One region of the Sphingobium sp. DC-2 genome, then DNA from elsewhere that is predicted to be linked to it. Evidence: riboswitches for the same ligand, from Rfam matches in the RefSeq annotation. Region 1 holds a riboswitch; each other region holds the start of a gene.

What was found. Region 1 has a riboswitch for cobalamin ahead of ET21_RS0111625 (TonB-dependent siderophore receptor). Riboswitches for the same ligand answer to the same signal wherever they lie in the genome.
Region 2: it holds a riboswitch for cobalamin, as region 1 does, so the genes downstream of both, ET21_RS0120670 (cobalamin biosynthesis protein CobG) here and ET21_RS0111625 (TonB-dependent siderophore receptor) in region 1, are expected to answer to the same signal.
Region 3: it holds a riboswitch for cobalamin, as region 1 does, so the genes downstream of both, ET21_RS0113500 (TonB-dependent siderophore receptor) here and ET21_RS0111625 (TonB-dependent siderophore receptor) in region 1, are expected to answer to the same signal.

The regions. Positions count from the first base shown of each region.
Region 1 is NZ_JNAC01000051.1:194,556-199,106, forward strand. Features, by position in the region: gene ET21_RS0111615 (iron ABC transporter permease) at 1-566, opposite strand, end outside; gene ET21_RS25815 (ABC transporter substrate-binding protein) at 563-1,456, opposite strand; gene ET21_RS0111625 (TonB-dependent siderophore receptor) at 1,456-3,387, opposite strand; cobalamin riboswitch at 3,603-3,849, opposite strand; gene ET21_RS0111630 (amidohydrolase) at 4,080-4,551, opposite strand, start outside.
Region 2 is NZ_JNAC01000114.1:323,373-327,923, reverse strand. Features, by position in the region: gene cobN (cobaltochelatase subunit CobN) at 1-1,105, shown strand, start outside; gene cobO (cob(I)yrinic acid a,c-diamide adenosyltransferase) at 1,102-1,707, shown strand; gene bluB (5,6-dimethylbenzimidazole synthase) at 1,709-2,347, shown strand; cobalamin riboswitch at 2,464-2,681, shown strand; gene ET21_RS0120670 (cobalamin biosynthesis protein CobG) at 2,907-3,959, shown strand; gene ET21_RS0120665 (precorrin-8X methylmutase) at 3,959-4,551, shown strand, end outside.
Region 3 is NZ_JNAC01000057.1:164,508-169,058, reverse strand. Features, by position in the region: gene cobA (uroporphyrinogen-III C-methyltransferase) at 1-142, shown strand, start outside; gene ET21_RS0113505 (molybdenum cofactor guanylyltransferase) at 156-698, opposite strand; cobalamin riboswitch at 766-990, shown strand; gene ET21_RS0113500 (TonB-dependent siderophore receptor) at 1,158-3,017, shown strand; gene ET21_RS0113495 (ABC transporter substrate-binding protein) at 3,054-3,863, opposite strand; gene ET21_RS0113490 (iron ABC transporter permease) at 3,986-4,551, shown strand, end outside.

The DNA of each region.
Region 1 (4,551 bases):
ATGACATGGTCCCAGCTCCGGTCACTGAGCGACCCCATCAGCCAGGTCATGATCTCATAGGCGGCATAGGGGTTGGGCGCGAGATTGAGCGCCAGCATGACCAGCGCCATGGTGATGCTGCTGATCGCGACGCCGGTGAGGATCAGCGCCAGCGTGCCGCCGCTCCGGGCAAGCAACAGCGCGATCCCCGCCGTGACGAACGCCCCGGTCAGCGCGAACAGCGGAGTTGCCAGCCCAAAACTGGAGGCGAAGCCGAAATAGATGGCGACGACTGCGCCGAGCGAGGCGCCAGAGGTCACGCCCAGCAGCCCCGGCTCGGCCAACGGATTGCGCAGCAGGCCCTGGAGCGTCGCGCCCGACAGGCCCAGGCTCGCTCCGATCAACGTGCCGAGGATGATGCGCGGCAGGCGGATTTCCCGGACAATGAGCCCCGGCAAATCGGACGCCGTTGAAAGCAGCGCGTCCCAGGTCTGCCCAGGCGTCAGCCACACCGTTCCAGCCAGGATGGAGAGCAGGGCCGCGCCGGCCAGCAGCAGCGTCAAGACGGGCACGAGCCAGCGGTTCACAGGTCCCTCGCCGGCGCGAAAGGCAACGGGGTCTTCACCCGTGCGGCGGCGGCACGCAGTTCGGCGCGCAGGGCAATGGCGGCGTCGCCGACCATCGGCGTGCCGCATTGATAGGTGGCCTGCCGAATCGTCAGCGTGCGCGCCCCGTCCCAATAGCGGCGAACCAGCGGATGCCGCTCGACATTGTCGCGCAGGCCCGGCTTGCGGCCAAGCCCCGCGCCCTTTACCAGCAGCGTCGGTGCGGTCGCCAGCAGCACCTCTACATCTGGCCGGCCATAGCTTGTCGCAGGCGGCCGATTGGCGACATTGTCCGCGCCCGCCGCCTCTAGGACGGCGTTGTAGAGCGATCCCTCGCTGGCGTTGAAGCCTGCGCCGTCCCAGGCGGCGACGCGCAGACGCGGACCGGCATTGCGGGCAAGATCGGCGAGTTGCCGGTCCATCCGGGCGATCAGCGCTTCGCCCTTCGCTTCCTCTCCAACGGCCTGGGCGACCTGCCGGGTGATCCGCCTTATGTCCTCGAAGCTCTCCGCATGATCGACCTCGATCATGGGATAACCCATGCGCCTGAGCAGCGCGCGGGTTGCCGCCGTGGTGAAGCTGCCCGCGACCACCAGGTCCGGCTTTTGCCGGACGACCTCCTCGGACAGGCCATGGTTGATGCCCACCCGCATCGCTTCGCGGGCCATCAGCGATCCATCAGGATCGCGCGACAGCCAGGTCACGGATGCAATCCGCTCGGGAGGCAGCAAGGCCAGGACAAGCTGATCGGCGCACTGGTTCATCGACATGACCCGCATCGGCCTCTTCGGCAAATGCGGCACGTCCGCGCTGCCGACGGGCATCGGCAGCGCGGTTAGGACCAGTCCCGCCAGAAGGGCGGCGAGACGCATCAGAAGCGGACGCGCACGCCGCCATAGCCGGCGCGGCCGGGCGTGGCGAAGCTGAACACCTCCTCATAATCCTCGTTCGCCAGATTCTCCACGCGCCCGAAAAGAGCGATAGCCGGAGTGATCTTGTACTCGGCATTGAGGTTCACCAGCACATATTCCTTCAGCGACACGCGAACCGGGATGTAGCTGGGATCGGTATAGGCGACATCGCTCTGGCGGCCATTGTACCGCAGGGTGATCGTGCCGGAAAAACGCTCGTCCTTGCTGAACACCGTCGCGTTGAAGCTTGCGACATGCTTGGGACGCCGCACTTCCTCAGTGCCGTTTTCCCGCGCCTTCAAATAGGTGTAGGCAGCGTCCAATCTGATCTGCTGGATCGGCCGGGCGCTCACGAAGACTTCGACGCCGCGTTGCTTCGACAGGGTCGTGCGGTTGGACGGTGTGGCCACATAGGTCGGCGCGGGATAGGTGATGTAGATTTCGTCTTTCAGCCTGCTATCGAAATAGGTCGCGCCGATGGTGGCAAGGTTGCCGCCGAAGCTCTGTTCGATCCCGGCTTCCCAACCCTCGGATTTTTCCGGCTTCAGGTTCGGGTTGCCGATATAGCGGCCGTCCGAATAGCCAAACAATTCATTATAGCCCGGATTCTTGACGCCCGTACCATAAGCACCGCGAATACGTGTGCCGGTCGCAAAGCTGTAGCTGCCCTGCGCCCGCCATGTCGTGACATCGTCGAAGCGGTCATTCTCGTCGCGGCGAATCGAGGCCCCCAGCGACAGCGCGTCGTTGACCAGAAGCTCATACTGCCCGACCAGGCCGACATTGTCGGTATGGCGCTTGCCCTGGAAGGCAGAGGGCGTTGTATTCTGGAACTGCTCACGCTCGACATCCACGGCGGCGGTCAGGCGATGAATGATGCCGTCCGTGCCGAAGCGAAGGCTGGATTCGAAGCTGCCCTTGTAACGCTGCCCCTTGTCGCCATAGTCGAAGCCGGCAGCGGTGTAGCCCTTGCGGGTCGTGTCCGCCATTTGCGCGGTCACGGCGTTGGTCCAACGACCGTCGAGAGCGGTCAACTCGGCGCGAATGAGGCCGTAGAAAGCCTTGTTCTTGAAATGGACGCCGGGACTGTCGACAGTGTAGCCAAACAGCGGGCTGCCCGGATCATTCTCGCTATCGTTGGTATCGGCGTCAGTGTAGCTGTAGCGTGCGACGCCGGTGACCTTGAAGTTGTCCGCCGGCGACCAGATCAGCTTGGCGGACAGGCCTGCGCTGTCCGATCCCACGTCGCGGGTGCCATAGCGTGCGGTCGGCGTTCCTTTGGTGTGGTAATAGGAGCCGGAGACGGCATAATCGAGGTCGCCGGTAACGCCAGCCGCGCGGAGCCCGCCAGTGAACGTGCCGAAAGAGCCGCCCTCGGCCCGGGCCGAGAAGCCGGGCGCTTCCGCGCCGGTCAGGGTGATATATTGGATCACGCCGCCGATCGCGTCCGACCCATAGAGGGAGGACTGCTGGCCGCGCAGCACTTCGACCTTGGCCTCTGGATCGGCGATCAGCGTACCGAAATCATATTCGCCATAATAAGGATCGGAGGCCTTGATTCCGTCGATCAGGACCAGGACGTGATTGCCCTCCGAACCACGCACGCGGATCTGGGTCAGGCCGCCGATCGCGCCGGTGCGGTTGACCGCCACGCCAGGCACGTCGCGCAGGATATCGGAGATGATCCGCGTCTGGCGCGTTTCGAGCGCTTCTGCGTCCAGCACCGTTATGGAGGCGCCGATCTGCTTGACCGGCACCGCCTCACCGGAGCGGCTTCCGGTCACGACGATGGTGTCGCCATCTTCATTCCTGGTGGGTTGGCTGGGATTGGATTGTGCGAAAGCCGGCGTCGCCGTCAGAGCCAGCAGAGACAGATATTGGATCGACTTCATGTTCGTTCCCCCCGCGCCTGAGCTTGGACGGCGGGGGCAAACCGGCACATATCGTCAGGGCTGACCTGAAACGGTCAACCAGGCGCACGAACGGTCGGCCTGCGACGGCGGCCGGGCGCATGTCGCCCGCAGACGCAGACCCTCACGGCCCCAGCCGCTTAGGTTCGTCGCTCAGACGGAGAAGTACCGTGCCTTGACCATCCCCTGGACCAAAGCAAGAGCGACCTAGCGCCGGCAGGTCTCCTGGCTCGCGGGTCATAACTTGATGCACGGCCTTCCCAGGCCTCGCAGGAATTAGCGTCCGGCCCAGTGGCTGGCGGTTCGGGACAATCCCATCCGCACATGTGCATCGCGCTCACCGCTTACAGTTGCAGGGACAGCCTCGGATTGGGATGGATTTCGCCATCCGCACCGCGTTCCCTATTAAGCCCCTTTCGGGGCACCGGCGCGATCATTGCCCATGCCGGGATACGGCATGAACGTCCCGCCAATATGCTGTTGGTGCTTGCAGCGCAAGACAGCTTTTGCCGAAAGCTGTCGTTCGCGAAACTGTTTGCGAGCGGCCGCTTTGCCCCAACGCCCGGTGAAGTGGCCCCTCGCCGGAGGCGAGGAGCCGACAATTCAAAATGGCGAAGTCCATCGTGTCCCGCGTTTCCGAGCCGATGGGTGCTGGTGTTTGCACACCGACGGCATCAGTTGCCCCCGTTCTGAGCCAGTATTGCGGTTACCAATGCCGCTGCGCCATTGCGGATAGCTTGGCGGGCAGAAGGTGCATAGTTGGGCGAGTGATTGGTGGGCGGGGCAATGCCCTTCTCCTTGTAGCCGTTGAGCACCGTAGGATCGTCGCCCCCGATCATGAGATAGATTGAAGGAATCCCTGCCGCAGCGAACATTGAAAAATCCTCGCTGCCCGAAAAGCCAGGCGCGGAAGCCGGCATGGAGACGACACCCTCCCCGAAGACCGATTTCAGGGGCGGCGTGAGACGCGCGACCAGCGAACTGTCGTTGCGGGTCTCGGCCGTTCCATAGGGGCGGACAATCGAGGGCGGCGGCGCCCCCGCAATCATCGCGACGCCCTTGGCGGTCTTTTCAACACCATCGAGCAGAAGCGCGCGAACTTCGGGGGTGAAAGAACGCAGCGACAGCCGCAACGTGGCGGTGTCC
Region 2 (4,551 bases), on a different contig from region 1:
GGTCCAGGACTATCTCCAGCGGCAGGGAGAATATCCGCGCGCGATGGCGATTTCCGCGTGGGGCACCGCCAATATGCGCACCGGAGGCGATGATATCGCCCAGGCGCTGGCATTGATGGGCGTGCGTCCGCGCTGGGAATGGTCATCGGGCCGGGTCATCGGCTTTGAGGTGATGAAGATCGCGGAACTCAATCGCCCAAGGGTCGACGTCACCCTGCGCATATCGGGCTTCTTCCGCGACGCCTTCCCTGAACAGGCCGATCTGGTCGACAGCGCCGCCCGCGCGGTGATGGCACTGGACGAGCCGGAGGAGGATAATCCCGCCGCCGCCCGCCACCGTGCCGAAACCGCCCTTCTGATGGCGGAGGGCGCGTCCGAAAAGGCGGCGCTCCGCCGCGCGGGGGCGCGTGTTTTCGGTTCCGCGCCGGGAACTTACGGCACGGGTTTGCAGGCGATGATCGATGAAAGCATCTGGCACGACCGGTCCGACCTTGCGAATATCTATCTCGATTGGGGCGGTCATGCCTATGGCGGCGGCGTGGAGGGAGAGACCGATCGCGCCCTGTTCGCGCGGCGGCTGGCCGAAGCGGACGCACTTATCCAGAATCAGGACAATCGCGAGCATGACCTGCTCGACAGCGATGATTATTACCAGTTCGAAGGCGGGATCGCGGCGGCGGTGGAGCATCTCTCCGGCAAGACGCCGCTCAGCTATCATAATGACCATAGCCGCCCGGAACGGCCGGTCGTACGCACGCTGGAGGATGAGATCGGCCGCGTCGTGCGCGCCCGCGTGACCAATCCCAAGTGGATCGCGGGCATGATGCGCCACGGCTACAAGGGCGCGTTCGAAATCGCCGCCTCGGTCGATTATCTCTTCGCCTTTGCCGCCACCACCCATGGCGTCAAGGATCATCATTTCGACGCCGTCCACGCCGCCTTCATCGAGGATGAAGCCGTCCGCGCCTTCATGGCGGAGGTGAACCCCGCCGCCCTGCGCGAAACCGCCGCCCGCCTGTCGGAAGCGCTTGATCGCGGCCTTTGGCGGCCCCGGTCCAATAGCGCCGCCATGCTCCTTTCCAGCCTCAAGGAAGACCGACCATGATCGAACGCACTCCGGAACAACATGCCGAGAAGATGAAGAAGAAGCAGGCCGCCCATGACAAGATCATGGCGACCAAGACGCAGGAAAAGGGCCTGCTGATCGTCCATACCGGCAAGGGCAAGGGCAAGACGACCGCCGCGCTCGGCATGGTGGTGCGCGCGATCGGCCATGGCAAGAAGGTCGGCGTCGTGCAGTTCGTCAAGGGTGCGATGACCACCGGAGAAAAAGCGGTGTTCGACGCGTTTCCCGATAATGTCACGTTCAAGCCGATGGGCGAAGGCTTCACCTGGAACACGCAGGACCGCACGCGCGATATCGCGCTCACCCGCGAGGCATGGGACGAGGTGAAGCGGATGATCGCCGATCCCGCCTATGACATGGTGCTTGCCGACGAGCTGAACATCGTGCTGCGGTACGACTATCTGCCGCTTGACGAAGTGCTGGAGGCCGTCGCAGGACGTGACCCGATGAAGCATGTCATTGTCACCGGCCGCAACGCTCCCGATGCATTGGTGGAGGCGGCCGATCTGGTCACCGAAATGACGCTGATCAGGCATCCTTTCCGCAGCGGGGTGAAGGCGCAGCCGGGGATAGAATTCTGACATGAGCGGTCCCGCCATCACGCCCATTGACAGCGCTGCGTTCGAAGCGCTGGTCCGGGCGCGGCGGGATGTTCGCCATTTCCGCACTGACCCGCTTGACGAGAGCGACGTGGAATGGCTGCTGAGCATGGCGCATCGCGCGCCGTCTGTCGGCTTGTCGCAGCCCTGGCGCTTCGTGCGGATCGAAACCGCCGGACTTCGCGAACGGCTCGCCCGCCACGTCGATGCTCAGGTCAGCGCGGCGGGAGAGGCGTATGAAGGCGATCAGGACCGCCTTTACCGCAGCCTCAAGCTGCACGGCCTGCGCGAAGCCCCGGTGCTGTTCGCCGTCTACTGCGACGACGGCACGGAAACCGGACACCATCTGGGCGCGGTCACCATGCCAGAAGCGCGGCGCTATAGCTGCGTAATGGCCGTTCATACGCTCTGGCTGGCGGCCCGGACCCGTGGCATCGGCATGGGCTGGGTATCCATCATGGAGTCCGAAGACGTAGACGCGATGCTGGATATTCCCGCGAACTGGGCTTGTCTTGGGTTGCTATGCCTGGGCCGCCCGGAAAGCGAAGAGGACGCGCCAGAGCTGGAACGGCGCGGCTGGGAACAGCGGACGGGTTGGCGTTCGGTGGTGATGAAACGCTAGGGATGCGCCGTGCTCCTGCACAGGCAGAAGCGCCAAGTCTCCGATCGCGCCAAGCCTGCCGAAGCCCCTTCCCTTTCACCGGCGAGCGCTCTAAGAGGCGAAGCGGACCGGCCTGCCGGTCCATCGATCGCGTCGGTGTCCCTTTTGGGGCTTAAATGGGAACGCGGTGCGGGAGCTTGCTCCCTAATCCGTGGCTGTCCCTGCAACTGTGAGCGGCGAGCGAGACATGGACGATCGTGTACCGGGCGATCAGCCACTGGAGCAATCCGGGAAGGCCCATGCTTCACGCATTGACCCGCAAGCCAGGAGACCTGCCGCCGCAAAGGTCGCTCTTGCCATGATCCAGGGGATGGTCACGGCTCGGTTCTCCGTTTGAGCGACGAATTTTCGTGCGGCTGCGGCCGTGCCCGGCTGCGTCTCATCACGCACGGGCGCACCGCCGCCATCGTTGCTTGACACCTGGAGGGCTTTAAAAGTGCAGGACTGGCCGGGGCGCGCGTCCGCTGATCAATCGCCTCATCCTGCGGTGCGGGGATGGTGTCCGACCGCATGGCGGCCGATGATGGCGGGAGACGGCCTGCTGGTCCGTGTCCGACCCCGCCTTGGCCGGATGAGCCGCATGCAAGTGCTTGGCCTGTGCGATGCGGCGCTGCGCCATGGCAACGGCCATATCGACCTGACCAATCGCGCGGGGCTACAGATCCGGGGCGTGAAGGAGCGTGACCACGGGGAGCTGGTGCAGGCATTGGCCGCGCTGGGCCTGGTCAATCCAGATGCCAGCCGGGAAGCTGCCGCGCCGGTCATACTGACGCCCGACTGGATGCCTGACGATGCGTCGGATATGATCGCCCGCGCGCTGCTGGACCGGATGGGCGAATTGCCCCCTCTGCCGCCCAAGGTGGGCATCGCCATCGACGCAGGCCCTGCGCCCGCCCTCGCCCACAGCCCCGCCGATTTCCGCATCGAACGGAGCGAGCACGGAGAATTGATTCTCCGGGCCGAGGGGCGGGACAAGGGCATGGCGACGAGCGTGGAAAAGGCCGTGGACAACCTGATCGCGCTCGCCCACTGGTTTGTCCGCAGCGGCGGCGTGAAGGCGGGCCGGATGGCCCGGCATACAGCGCTCCTTCCGCACCCTGCGTCCCATATTCCTGCCGGGTCCCGCTCCCCCTCCGCTGTGATCGAGTTTTGTCCTGGCCGCTTCCATGGCGTGCCCTTTGGCCGGATCGAGGCCGATGCCTTGCGCGGCCTGATGGACCGAGCACACCATGTCCGCCTGACGCCGTGGCGCGGCATCATCCTGGAAGGGGATGATGGACCATCGGACGGCCCCGCCGGTCCCTTGCTGAGCGCCGATGCCTGCCCCGGCGCGCCCGCCTGCCCGCAGGCGAGCGTCGGCACCCGCGATCTGGCGGCGCGGCTGGCGCCCTTTGCCTCTGACCTGCATGTGTCGGGCTGCGCCAAGGGCTGCGCGCGGCCGGGCCCGGCAGCCACGGTTCTCACCGGGCGCAATGGCTGCTTCGATCTGGCGTTCAACGCCCGTGCGGGATCGCCGCCCGCTCGCTCCGGCCTTGACCCTCAGCAGCTATTTACCCTCTTCGGAGCCTCCTGATGCCGCATGTCTATGAAACCGACGGAGCGGCCATTTACCGCCAATCCTTCCGCACCATCCGGGCGGAGGCGGATCTCGCCCGCTTTGCCGCGGAAGAGGAGCGCGTGGCGGTGCGGATGATCCACGCCGCCGGGCTGGTCGGCCTTGAGGCGCATATCCGCTTTTCTCCTGCCTTCACCCAGTCGGCCATCGGCGCGCTGAATGCCGGAGCGCCCATATTGTGCGACGCGCGCATGGTTTCGGAAGGGATCACCCGCACCCGGCTGCCTGCGGCCAACCCTGTCCTGTGCACGCTGCACGACGCGCGGGTGCCCGCCCTTGCCCAAGCCATGGACAACACCCGGTCCGCCGCCGCGCTGGAGCTGTGGCGGCCTCATCTGGCGGGCGCGATCGTCGCGATCGGCAATGCACCGACTGCGCTTTTCCATCTGCTCAACATGCTGGAGGACCTCGCCTGCCCTCGCCCGGCAGCGATCATCGGCTGCCCGGTCGGCTTCGTCGGCGCGGCGGAATCCAAGGACGCGCTGTGGCAGGCGCAGCCCGTTCCCTGCTGCATCGTCGAAGGACGGCTGGGCGGCAGCGCCATCACCGT
Region 3 (4,551 bases), on a different contig from region 1:
GATCCGGGGCAAGCTGTCCGCGCTGGCATTCCTGGTGCAGACCATCAGTGACGAGGACCCGACCCTGCTTCTGATTGGCGAAGCGGTTGCGGGCACGGCCGTGCCTGCCGAAATAGCGGAGACCATTGCCCTTCCTGCTTGACCGCAACCTCACCTCAGCGCGAATGGGGAAGGGCTAATTTCGCCAGATCCTCCGGCCGATTGATGTTCGGCAGCAGGATATCTTCCCGCTCCACGATCCGCGCGCCGATCCGCTCCAGCCAGCCGAAGATCGAGCGGCTATTCTTCTCCGCCAGATGTGCATCCAGTTCGTCCGCCAGGGAAACAGGCCAGAACCCGGCCAGTTGCTGCCCCTTCAAAACCGCAGCGCTTTCGCCGACCAGCGCCTCCGCCAGCGCCGCCGGATAGACCGGCATGTCGCACCCGGTCGTCAGCACCGCGTCAAGTCCTTCGGCCCGCGCATGATGCAGCGCCGCGTTCAGCCCGCCCAGCGGCCCCATGTCCGGCACGGGCCGGTCCGCCAGCCCCGTCATCCCCTCGACCGTCCGGCCGCAGACGACCACCACCTCCACATGCGCCCCGATCGCAGCCGCCGCATGCTCCAGCAGAGTCCGCCCGTCCGGCAGCACCGCAGCCGCCTTGTCGCTCCCGAACCGGCTGGAACGCCCACCGGCCAGCACCGCGCCCAGCAATCGCATTCGTCCACTCCTTGGCAGAACCCGTCATTTCCCCTATGGCGCGCCGCGTGGGCGGGCAACCGCTCACATGAAAGAAGATCGCGCCGGAAAGGGAATGCGGTGCGGGCGAGCCTTCGCCCAATTCCGCGGCTGTCCCTGCAACTGTAAGCGGCGAGCGCGATGCACTTGGTAACTCACGCTTTCGAAAGGGGAGGGCGCGGGGAACCGGCCACTGGGCGCGAGTCCGGGAAGGCCCGTGCATCGCTGCCCTGACCCGCGAGCCAGGAGACCTGCCGGCGCATGGTCGCTCTTGCCTTGGGTCCAGGGACAGGCCCAGGCACGGTGTTTTTCCGTCTGAGCGACGAAGCGGCGGGGGCCGCATCGGTGCGCGGGGCGGGCTGGCGTCTCCTTGTCTCGCGCACCGGCCGCTCGCGCGGAAGCCCTGGCCCTCATGTCGCATGGCGCTCAGGGAAGACAATCATGTTGAAGACAAGCATTTCGCTCATCGCGTTCCTCGCCGCAACGCCTGCCGTCGCGGAGGAATCGGGGGAGATCGTCGTCACCGCGCTCGGCATTGAGCAGCCGACGGACGAGGTCGGACAAGCGGTCACCGTCATTGATGAAAAGACGATCGAGACCCGCCAGAATGTCAGCGTCGTCGATCTGCTGGCGACCACGCCGGGCATCCGCTTCAACCGGACGGGCAGCCTCGGCAATGTCACCAGCGTGTCGGTGCGCGGCGCGGAAACGACGCAGACGCTGGTGCTGATCGACGGGGTCAAGGTCAACGACCCCAGCGGCATCGGCGATCAATATGATTTCGGCAATCTGCTGGTCGGCAATATCCGCCGTATCGAGGTGCTGCGCGGCTCCAACTCCATCGCCTATGGCAGCCAGGCGATCGGCGGTGTTGTCAACGTCATGACCGGCGTGCCGGGTGAAGGCTTCGGCGGCAAGGCGTCGGTCGATTATGGCTATGCCGACACGCTGAACGCGAAGGCGGACGTATCGGGCACCAGCGGCATCGTTTCCGGCGGCGTTGGCGTCGCCTATTTCAGGACGGACGGTATTTCCGCCGTCTCGCCCGGCTTCGGCGGATCGGAAAAGGACGGTTATGAAAATGTCACCGGCAACGCCCGGTTGAAGATCGCCTTCACCGATGATGTCAGCCTGGACCTTCGCGGCTATTATATCCATGGCGATCTTGACTATGACAGCTTCTTCGGCGCGCCTGCCGACAGCCCGGACGTCGCCCGGTCGAACCAGTATATCGGCTATGCGGGCCTCAACTTCGCACTGCTCGACGGCACGCTGACCAACCGCGCGGCGGTGACCTGGTATCGGCAGGACCGCGATTATTATTTCCTGCGCGGCACTGATCCCGATTTCGGCTATTCCGGCAACAATCTCCGCTTCGAATATGAAGCCGTCTATCAGCCCGCCGACGAAGTGAAGCTGCTGCTCGGCTATGAGCATGAGCGGCCTGACTATGAATTTTTCGGCTTCGGATCGCGCGAAAGCCACAGGGCGAACATCGACAGCGTTTATGGCCTCGCCGTGGTGAAGCCGCTCTCTGGTCTGTCCGTGACTGCTGGCGTGCGCCGCGACGATCATAGCCAGTTCGGCGGGGCGACCACCTTCGGCGCCAACGCCAACTATTCGCCCAATGGCGGCGTCACCAATTTCCGCCTGAGCTATGGCGAAGGGTTCAAGGCGCCTTCGCTCTATCAGCTTTACGACACGTACAGCGGCAATCCCGCCCTGAAGCCGGAACGCTCCAAAAGCTATGACATCGGCTTCGACCAGAATCTGGGCAGCGACAAGGCCGTGCTGTCCGTCACCGGCTTCTGGCGCGACACGCAGGACCAGCTGAATTACGACAATGCGACGTCCACTTATGAAAATCTGGACCGCACCCGCGCCAAGGGCGTGGAAGCGGAACTGACGCTGCGGCCCGTGGAGGCGCTGACCTTCACCGCCGCCTACAGCTATGTCGATGCGCGGGACCGTTCGCCCGGCAGCGCGGCCCGTGGCCAGCGCCTGTTGCGCCGCGCCGCCAATGCCGTCAGCACGTCCGTGGACTATGTCTGGTCCTTCGGCCTGTCCACGGGGGCGACCGTGACCATGGTCGGCGACAGCATCGATCTCGATCCCGTCACCCGCAATCGGGTCCAGCTGGACGGCTATGCCGTCGCCGACCTGCGCGCTTCCTTCCCCCTCACGGAAAATCTCGAAATCTACGGCCGCATCGACAATCTGTTCGATCAGGAATATGCGACCGCCTATGGCTATGGCACTTACGGCCGCTCGGCCTATGGCGGCGTGCGTGTCCGCTTCTGATGAAGGGCTAGGGGGGCGGGCGTGACCGCTCGCCCCTCAACGCTCCGGCGCGGCGTTGATCTGCGCAATGATGCTGCGCGCGGCCTGTACATAGGCCGGGCCGCCGCAGACGGTCCACGCCTGCGGCACGCGGATGCGCGGGATGGATCGCAGGACCGGATGGTGCAGCATCTCCGTCCCCTGGTCGACGATCTTCTCGCTGCCTTCCTCCACGATCAGATAGTCGGGACGGGCAGCGATCATCTCCTCCAGCGACACCTGCGCCAGCGCGGGCTTGCCCAGCTTCGCGGCCAGATTTGTCAGTCCCGCCCGCTGGATCAGATCATCCACCAGCGTGCCGGTGCCCGTCATATAGCCGCGCCTCTGATAATAGGCCGCCACGCCGCCGCGCCGGGGACGGGGCAGGGCCGCAAGGTCGCGCTCCATGCGCGCGATCAGAGCCTGCCCGCGCGCCGGATGGCCGACCGCTGCCGCCACCTGACGGATCTGGCCGCGGATGGCCGCGAAACCGTCCGCGCTCGCCAGCCCCAGCTTGCGCCACCGCCCTTGTGGCGCACCCACCACGCCACCCGCGCCATCAGGAAAGCCCACCACCAGGTCCGGCCCGATCGCCAGCACTTCCTCGGCGGGGCGCTTGAGCACGCGGATCTGCCGCGCCTTGGCGACGGCGGCGGACAATTCCGGGTCGTGGCCATAAGGGCTCAAGGCCGCGATCTGCCCCGGATCGGCAAGCGCCAGCACATATTGATCGGCGCAGGTGTTGAGCGACACGATTCGCTTCGGCGGCGTTGGCGCAGCGGCTGTCAAGCTGAGCAGACACAATGCCGCGATGATCCTTCTGTGCATAAAGCCTGCCTTCAAAGCGCGCCGTGCTCCTGCGCACGCAGCAGCCCATTTGATGCGGTGGGACTGGACTCCTGCCTGCGCAGCAGCATGTCGTCTACTCACAGGCAGCGGGGAAGCAAGCCATGAGCATTCGCCGCCACCCGCTGCTGCTCCCCATCCTCATGGCGCTCACATTCGCCGCCGCCTTGGGCTCCATCACCCTGGGCGCGGTCCCGCTCTCGCCCGCCCGCATGGTCGCCGTGCTCACCGGCGGGGGTGACGAGGTCGCGCGCGCCATCCTCCTTGATCTGCGCCTGCCGCGCATGCTCCTTGGCCTCATCGTCGGCGGCATGCTCGGCCTCGCCGGAGCGGCGTTGCAGGGCTATCTTCGCAACCCGCTCGCCGAACCGTCAGTGCTGGGCGCGTCCAACGCCGCCGCGCTGGGGGCCGTCTGCGCCCTCTATTTCGGGTTGGCGCAGCTTCACCCGATCGTCCTTCCCATCCTCGCCATCATCACCAGCCTCATCGCCATCGCCGCGCTGTTCCTGCTCGCTGGCCCTTCTGAAAGCCCGCTGACGCTGATCCTGGCGGGGATTGCCGTGGCGACCCTGACGGGCGCGGGGATCAGCCTGTCGCTCAACCTGTCGCCCAATCCCTTCGCCGCGATGGAGATCATGAACTGGCTGATGGGCAGTCTTGAAAACCGCAG